Regions from separate parts of the Streptomyces sp. NPDC002868 genome, predicted to be linked through region 2. Evidence: riboswitches for the same ligand, from Rfam matches in the RefSeq annotation. Region 2 holds a riboswitch; the other holds the start of a gene.
What was found. A riboswitch is a leader RNA that binds a small molecule or an ion and turns the genes downstream of it on or off. The one in region 2 is predicted to bind cyclic di-AMP.

Region 1 (4,185 bases), on a different contig from region 2:
CCGGCCCGCCGTGCGGCCAAGGAGCTCTCCAAGCAGCTCTTCCCGGCCTCCCTGCGCATGTCGCGCCCCCGCCAGGGCACGGAGGAGACCGTGGCCAGGATCGACTCCGCGGCCGTGCGGGGCTTCTACGAGGTGCATGTGCGGCCCGCCACGGCCACCGCGGTGATCGTCGGCGACCTCACCGGGGTCGACCTGGACGCCGTGTTGGCGGACACCCTCGGCACCTGGAAGGGCGACAGTGCCACGCCCCGTCCCGTACCGCCGATCACGGCCGACGACACGGGCCGCGTGGTCATCGTGGACCGGCCGGGCGCCGTGCAGACGCAGCTGCTGATCGGCCGCATCGGGGCGGACCGGCACGACCGCGTCTGGCCCGCGCAGGTGCTCGGCGCGTACTGCCTGGGCGGCACCCTCACCTCCCGCCTGGACCGCGTGCTGCGCGAGGAGAAGGGCTACACCTACGGCGTACGGGCCTTCGGCCAGGTACTGCGGTCCGCCCCCGACGGTTCGGGCGCCGCGATGCTCGCCATCAGCGGCTCGGTGGACACCCCCAACACCGGACCGGCGCTGGAGGACCTCTGGAAGGTGCTGCGCACGCTCGCGGCCGAGGGGCTCACCGATGCCGAGCGGGATGTCGCCGTCCAGAACCTGGTGGGCGTCGCCCCGCTGAAGTTCGAGACGGCGGCGTCCGTCGCGGGCACGCTCGCCGATCAGGTCGAGCAGTCCCTCCCGGACGACTACCAGGCGCAGTTGTACGTACGGCTGGCCGAGACCGGCACCGTGGAGGCGACGGCCGCGGCCGTCAACGCCTTCCCGGTGGACCGGCTTGTCACGGTGCTCGTCGGCGACGCCTCGCAGATCGAGGAGCCGGTCAGGGCACTGGGCATCGGTGAAGTGACCGTTGTCACGGGCTGATTGACCGCAAGACGATCCGTCATATCTGGCAAACAACCTAAAACAGACAAGCGGAACCCCGGCCTCCAAAGCGACGCCGGGGTTCTGTCTTATGCCCGGTTTGTTGGAGAGGCTGCCTGTCTGCCCTGTGGCATGCACTACAAAAATGCCTGTCTGTTTGGTGAATGAAAGATGCCCCGCCTAGCGTCGGTCCGGCTGTCCGCCAGTTGCCCGCCGCACCCGCGGCATCGGACAGTCATCGCCGAGTCCCCGTCAGGCGCGAGCCTGGGGAGCCGGGGACCCACTCAGTCCCTGGGGTGAATCGGACGCCTTCGCACCCGTGCGGAGGGGCCCGTAGGAGACCTTCCTGCTCCGAACCCGTCAGCTAACCCGGTAGGCGAGAAGGAAGGAAAGGATCAGCCACTACATGGCGTTCACCCGTGCCACCGGGAAGCATCGTGCCCCGAGCCGTCTGACGCGCAAGAGCGCGAGCATGGCGGGCGTCGCGGCCCTTGCCACCACCGGCGTCATCGGAACCCTCGCTTCCCCGGCGCTCGCCGCCGAGCCCGGTGCCACCGCGGTCGAGGACACCGGCCTGACCCAGATCGTGGCCGCCGACTCGCTCGCCGACCAGATCGCCGACCAGGCCGCCGCCCAGAAGCAGGAGGCCGCCGAGGCCGCCGCCAAGGCGAAGGCCGAGGCTGAGGCCAAGCGCAAGGCCGAGGCCCGCGCCAAGGCTGCCCGCGAGGCCAAGGAGCGCGCCGCCCGTGAGGCCGAGCGCAAGCGCCTCAACTCCTTCGTCTCGCCGATCTCCGGCTCGTACGTCTCCACCGGCTACAAGACCGGCGGCGCCATCTGGTCCTCCGGCAGCCACACAGGCATCGACTTCCACGCGGCGTCCGGCACCACCGTGCACGCGGTCGGCTCCGGCACCGTCGTCGAGGCCGGCTGGGGCGGCGCGTACGGCAACAACGTCGTGATCAAGATGAACGACGGCTCGTACACGCAGTACGGCCATCTCTCGTCGATCAGCGTCTCTGTGGGCCAGAGCGTCACCCCTGGCCAGCGGATCGGCCTCTCCGGTGCGACCGGCAACACCTCCGGGCCGCACCTCCACTTCGAGGCCCGCACCAGCCCGGAGTACGGCTCCGACATCAACCCGGTCGCGTACCTGCGCGCGCACGGCGTCGGCGTCTGAGCGACACCCGAGTGGACGAAGGCCCTGGCCGCCGCCGGGGCCTTCGGCGTTCGGTCCTCTGGCCAAAAGATATCCATGAATTTCCAGGTGCCATCGGAAAATCCGGCCCACTGCAATAGAGTCACCGAACAGGCGTCAATCGGCTGCGTTTCGCGCGGATTAAAGCGGAGGTTCGGTCATGCGCATTCCCGCGCACTCGGTATGCACAGCGATCCGCGACGACATCGTCTCCGGTGTATTCGAGCGCGGCAGCCGGCTCACCGAGGAGCAGCTGGCGCGCCGCTACGGCGTCTCCCGGGTCCCCGTGCGGGAGGCCCTGCGCACGCTGGAGTCCGAGGGTTTCGTCACCACCCGCCGCCACGCCGGCGCCTGCGTCGCCGAGCCCACCGAGCAGGAGGCGGCCGACCTGCTGGAGGTCCGGATGCTGCTGGAGCCGCTGGGCGCTGCCCGGGCCGCCAAGCGCCGTACGGAAGCGCACCTCAAAGTCCTGCGTGGTCTGGTCAGACTGGGGCAGGAGCGGGCCCGCCGTGGCCAGGGCGAGGATCTGCGCTCGCTGGGCGGCTGGTTCCACGAGACGCTCGCCCAGGCCTCCGGCAGCCCCGGCCTGACCGCCCTGCTCACCCAGCTGCGGCACAAGATCACTTGGATGTACGCCGTCGACCAGCCCGCCAAGCCCATCGAGTCCTGGGCCGAGCACGGCGCGATCGTGGACGCCGTGGCGCGCGGCGATGTGGAACGGGCGCGGGCGCTGACCGCGCTGCACGCCGAGCGGGCCACGGCCGCGCACCGGCTGCGCCGTCCCGAGCGGGTGAGGACTTCGCAACATGCCGTAAACACCGCGAGCGCCCGCAATTAACAGCCGCACCGTATACAAAGAGAAGATATTCGTGGGGCGGATTTTATGCTGCCCGAATTCATGGTTCCCGGACCGCAAAAAAGCGGAGCCGCGGTCTCCCGAATTCGGGATGCCGCGGCTCCGCCGTCGAGCAATTCGACTGGCAGGTTCAGACGGTCTCGGGAAGCTCTTCGAGCCCCTCGGCAACCAGCTTGGCCAGGCGGTCCAGGGCGGCGTCGGCACCGTCCGCCTCGGAAGCGAGCACGATCTCCTCGCCGCCCTGAGCGCCCAGGCCGAGCACCGCGAGCATGGAGGCGGCATTGACCGGGTTGCCGTCAGCCTTGGCGATCGTCACCGGGACGCCGGCGGCCGTGGCGGCACGGACGAAGATGGAAGCGGGGCGGGCGTGAAGGCCCTCGGCCCAGCCGACATTGACGCGGCGCTCAGCCATGGTGTTGCCCTTCAAGTCTTAGCGGTTGTCTAGACCAGTCTCTCATGCGTTGCGGAGTGCTCGCACCGGCCTTCGGCCGGGGGTGGCCGCAATCGGATCTCCCCAGACTGCCCGCGGCCAACGGCCGCCGCTACTGGTGGGTGAGCCTTACGCTTTCGGCATGCAGACCGAGCCGGACCACGCCTACCCCGATCACTGGGAAGCAGACGTGGTGCTGCGCGACGGCGGCACCGCACGCATCAGGCCCATCACCACCGAGGACGCCGAGCGCCTGGTCAGTTTCTACGAACAGGTCTCGGACGAGTCGAAGTACTACCGCTTCTTCGCGCCCTATCCACGGCTCTCCGCCAAGGACGTCCACCGCTTCACCCACCACGACTACGTGGACCGGGTGGGTCTCGCGGTCACGGTCGGCGGCGAATTCATCGCGACTGTCCGCTACGACCGGATCAACGCGCAGGGCCGCCCCGCGAGTGCCCCTGCCGACGAGGCCGAGGTCGCCTTCCTCGTGCAGGACGCCCACCAGGGGCGCGGGGTCGCGTCCACGCTGCTCGAACACATCGCGGCGGTCGCCCGCGAGCGCGGGATCCGGCGCTTCGCCGCCGAGGTACTGCCGGCCAACAACAAGATGATCAAGGTGTTCCGGGATGCCGGCTACACCCAGAAGCGCAGCTTCGAGGACGGCTCCGTCCATCTGACCCTCGACCTGGAGCCGACCGCCGAGTCCCTCGCCGTGCAGCGCGGCCGCGAGCAGCGCGCGGAGGCCCGCTCCGTGCAGCGCCTCCTCGCGCCCGGATCGGTCGCCGT
Region 2 (4,185 bases):
CGTCCGCCGCGCCCGCCAAGGTCTCGAGCAGCGACCGCAGTTGAGGATCACTGACGCCGTACACTTCCAGCAGCAGGGTCACATCGGCCGCCTTGACCCCGCTGGCGCCGGTCTCGATCCGGCTCACCTTCGACTGGTGCCAGCCCGCCAGCCGCCCGGCCTCCCGGCTGGTGAGGCCCGCGTCCAGGCGCAGCCTCCGCAGCTCCTCGCCGAGTTTGCGACGGCGCACCGCGGGGCCGTGCCGCATCTCCCGCTCCTTCCCGACAGTGCCCAAATCGTGGGTGAGTCGCCCAAATACGGTCTCGCGTAGCAGAGTTCACCGCTTTGGGCGACAGATATATGCACATCTTGGTGGATCGCCGCCCCTGACGGCACGATAGGTGGCACTCTGGCGCGAAGCGCAATCCGTGGCCGTCCTCGCATTCATCCGCTACGAGTCGGAGCCCGGCCCCGGTGGGAAAGGGACAGCGTCGCCATGGCAGACCATCAGGAAGCCTCCGTCACTCTGCCGAGCGCCCCCGCCTCGGTCTCCGCCGCCCGGAGATATGCCACCGACGTCGTCTCCGAATGGGGCCTGCCGGTCGAGACCGAAGCCGTCGACACCGTCCGTCTGATCGTCTCCGAACTCGCCACCAACGCCGTTCAGCACACCTTCGGCCAGTCGCCCACTTTTACCGTGGACCTGCGTCTCGAGCGGGACGAGGAGCTGCGCATCGGTGTCACCGACAGTCACCCCCGCTGGCCGCAGCGGCTGCCCGCCGCCGTCCGCCAGGACAACGGCCGCGGCATGGTCATCATCCGCAGCCTCACCGCGGAGTGCGGCGGACAGCTCCTGGTCACCCCGACCCCGGAGGGCGGCAAGACCGTCTGGATCGTCCTGCCGTGGACCGTACCGGTGCAGAGCTGATCACGGCCCGGCGGTCAGTTTCCCGCGCGGCCGAACGCGCCGCGCAGCAGAGCCCGCAGTGACTCGGCAGCCGGACCCGACTCCTCGCCGCGGTGTGCCACCGAGATCGTCCGCCGGAACGCCGCCGATTCCAACTGCCGTACGCCGAGCGGCGTCGCGGCCATCGCGGCGACCATCTCCGGCACCACCGCCACCCCGAGCCCCGCGCTGACGAGCGCGCACACCAGCGCATAGCCCGGCGACTCGCAGACCACGGCGGGGCTCGCCCCCGCCTGCGCCAAGGCCCCCTCCACCCCCTTGCGCGACGGATGCGAAGGAGCGCTGCTGATCAGCGGCTGGCCCGCCAGCTGGGCCACCGGCAGCCGGCCCGAGCCGCCCGCGAGCGCATGGCCGGGCGCCGTGACCAGGACCAATTCCTCCACCAGCAGTGGATCCAGCACCACACCCGCGGGCAGCGGCGCCGGTTCGCCCGGTTCGTACGCATGGGTCAGCGCCAGATCCACATCGCCTGCCGCCACGGCCAGGACCCCGGCCGGCGGTTCGTACTCCGCGACGGCGAGCTCCACATCCGGATGCGCACGGCGAAACGCGCTCAGCACCGGCGGCAGCAGATGGATGCCGACCGTCGTGAAGGTGCCCACCCGCAGCCGCCCGCCGGACAGACCTGCCAGCCGCGCCAGCTCGTGCCGCGCCTGCTCCATCTCGTCCAGCACCCGGCGGGCCCGCGTCGCCAGCAGCTCGCCCGCGGCCGTCAGCCGCGCCCCGCGGTGGTGGCGCACCAGCAGCGCCGCCCCCGCCTCGCGCTCCAGCTTGGCAAGTTGCTGCGAGAGCGCGGGCGCGGTATAGCCCAGACGGGCTGCGGCCCGGGTGATCGAACCGGCCTCGGCGACCGCCACCAGCGCCGCCAGCCGTGTCGGGTCGTACATGGCACCCCTTAAGCATTGCTTTGGGCAGGCCTAGAAGATTCCAAGTACACGCTAAGGCCCACTCCGGTCCAGGATGGCTGCCATGGACGCACAACTCGTCGCCTTCACCGGGGTCGCCGCGGGCATGGTCGCCATGCCGGGCGCGGACTTCACCGTCGTCGTACGCAACGCCCTCGTCTCCCGGCGTGCGGGCGTGGCCTGCGCCGTCGGCGTCGCCGGGGGACTGCTCGTGCACACCGCGCTCGCGGTGGCGGGGCTCGCGGCGGTCCTGGTCGCGGTGCCGGTGCTGTTCCGCACGCTGCAGATCGTGGGCGGCGCCTATGTGCTCTACCTGGGGGTACGGGCGGTGCGCGGCGCGCTGCGTCCGGCGCCCGCCGGGCCGGACCTGGAGGGCGAGGCGGCCGACGGCGTCGGACGCAGTCTGCGGCAGGGCTTCCTCACCAACGTCCTCAATCCGAAGGCGCCGGTCCTCTTCCTCAGCCTGCTACCGCAGTTCGTGCCGGACGGCGCGCCGGTGCTGCCGCGCACCTTGCTGCTTGCCGCGATCGTCGTCGTCCTGGCGCTGTTCTGGTTCCCGGCGGTGGCGCTGCTGGTGGACCGGCTCGGGACGTGGCTGCGGCGGCCGCGCACCACCCGCGCCGTGGAAGGAGTCACCGGCGGGGCACTCACCGCGCTGGGCGTGACCCTGCTGGCCGAGCCGCTGGCGCACTGACGCGGTGTGGCGCACCGGGAGCGTGCCCGGTGCGCCACCGGGGCCGTCAGCGCACCCGGCCGTACCAGACGCGCTTGGTCCAGATCTTCTCGAGTTTCACCCAGGAGCCCGTCTTGGGCGAGTGCCAGATCTTGCCGCTGCCGGCGTAGATACCCACGTGGTAGACGCTGTTGCCGGAGTGGAAGAAGACCAGATCCCCTCGCTGGCGCGAGGACGCCGAGACATGGCGGGTCTTGTTGAACTGCTGCTGGGCGGTGCGTGGGAGCTTCTTGCCCGCCTTCTTGTACGAATAGAGCGTCAGCCCCGAGCAGTCGAACCGGGATGGACCCGACGCGCCGTACTTGTACGGCGCTCCCTTCTTCGAAGAGGCAACCTGAAGTGCCTTGTTGGCGTGGGCCGTAGCCGCGAGTGCCTCGGAAGCGGCGCCCGGCACCAGCACTGAGCCGCCGACGGCGGCGAGGGTCAGGGCCGATACGGCGCCTGCCCGGGTCAGCAAAAACGGGACGTGAATCTGCGCAGTCATGCGCAACCCTTCGTCAGCCGCCTGTGAAGGATGACCTGTCGGGTTCGGACGGACGAAGATGCCCGGCCGCGAAATGCGGCTTCACCCCGAGGGACGACCGGACTGTCCGGATGTCCCGTACTGCTTGGGTCCTCCACTCCTGCCGGTGCACTTCTGTCGACCAGACATCCGGAGCGGCGGCAGGACTCGGCGTCCGCCCGGACCGCCCCGCCAGGGATGGCGGGGGCTTGTCGTCCCAGGGATCTTGACCCACACCACGCCGGATTTCCGAGTCGAAACGGCGGTATGTGAGCTTCGACACCACTGACCTGTTCGGGTGGACAGAGTTGATTTGGGGCCCGGCCACGGACAGCTGAGGACTCCCGCACCAGCAGCGGAACAGCCCATTCCGCCAGATCGGTAGTCGTGGTGCGCAAGTTCTCCGTAGTAATTCAGGAGACCGCAACTACACCGAATGGGGGACGACTGCAGGTACCCCAATGGCCGTTGACGGAAGCGGATGATTCGTCAACTCATGGACGCGGGCGGCATTGTCACCCGGCGCGCCCTGCGTTCGCCGTCGAGGACCCTGAGCGCCTCGGCGAGGGTCGACGCATGGACCTCGCTCTCGCCGCGCATATGCATCAGCGTCAGGGCGTCCTTGAGCGCGGTGGCCCGGCCGACCAACGCCTGTGCCGCACGCAGCGCTCCATAGGTGTGCGTTGAGCGGGCCGGATTGATCCGTCCCAGCAGATCGAGGACTTCGAGATAGCTGTCGATGAACTCGCACTCGGCGCGGGTCAGCGCCGGCAGCGGCGGCAGTTCGGGTAGCGGCATCGGGCGCTCACCTGGAACCGGGGGCGGAGAGTGACGTCTTGCGGTTCTTGATCACGTGGTCGACCAGTCCGTAGGCCTTGGCGTCCTGCGCCGCGAAGATCTTGTCGCGCTCCAGGTCGGCGGCGATCCGCTCCGGACTCTGGCCGGTGTGGCGTACGAGCATCCCGGCGAGTTGGGCGCGCAGCCGCAGCAACTCCTGTGCCTGGATCTCCAGATCGGACGGCTGGCCCTGCAACGGCTCCTCGAACGCGGGCTGCTGGACGACGATCCGGGCGCCGGGCAGCGCCATCCGCTTGCCGGG

Region 1: it holds a riboswitch for cyclic di-AMP, as region 2 does, so the genes downstream of both, ACZ3H8_RS00495 (M23 family metallopeptidase) here and ACZ3H8_RS18435 (C40 family peptidase) in region 2, are expected to answer to the same signal.

The regions. Positions count from the first base shown of each region.
Region 1 covers NZ_JBVHDR010000001.1:117,999-122,183, forward strand. The annotation lists gene ACZ3H8_RS00490 (M16 family metallopeptidase) at 1-915, shown strand, start outside; cyclic di-AMP (ydaO/yuaA leader) riboswitch at 1,145-1,308, shown strand; gene ACZ3H8_RS00495 (M23 family metallopeptidase) at 1,322-2,092, shown strand; gene ACZ3H8_RS00500 (GntR family transcriptional regulator) at 2,271-2,948, shown strand; gene ACZ3H8_RS00505 (HPr family phosphocarrier protein) at 3,097-3,378, opposite strand; gene ACZ3H8_RS00510 (bifunctional acetate--CoA ligase family protein/GNAT family N-acetyltransferase) at 3,539-4,185, shown strand, end outside.
Region 2 covers NZ_JBVHDR010000005.1:382,797-386,981, reverse strand. The annotation lists gene ACZ3H8_RS18455 (helix-turn-helix domain-containing protein) at 1-247, opposite strand, end outside; gene ACZ3H8_RS18450 (ATP-binding protein) at 476-907, shown strand; gene ACZ3H8_RS18445 (LysR family transcriptional regulator) at 922-1,833, opposite strand; gene ACZ3H8_RS18440 (LysE family translocator) at 1,916-2,545, shown strand; gene ACZ3H8_RS18435 (C40 family peptidase) at 2,592-3,068, opposite strand; cyclic di-AMP (ydaO/yuaA leader) riboswitch at 3,072-3,226, opposite strand; gene ACZ3H8_RS18430 (hypothetical protein) at 3,576-3,884, opposite strand; gene ACZ3H8_RS18425 (ATP-dependent Clp protease proteolytic subunit) at 3,892-4,185, opposite strand, start outside.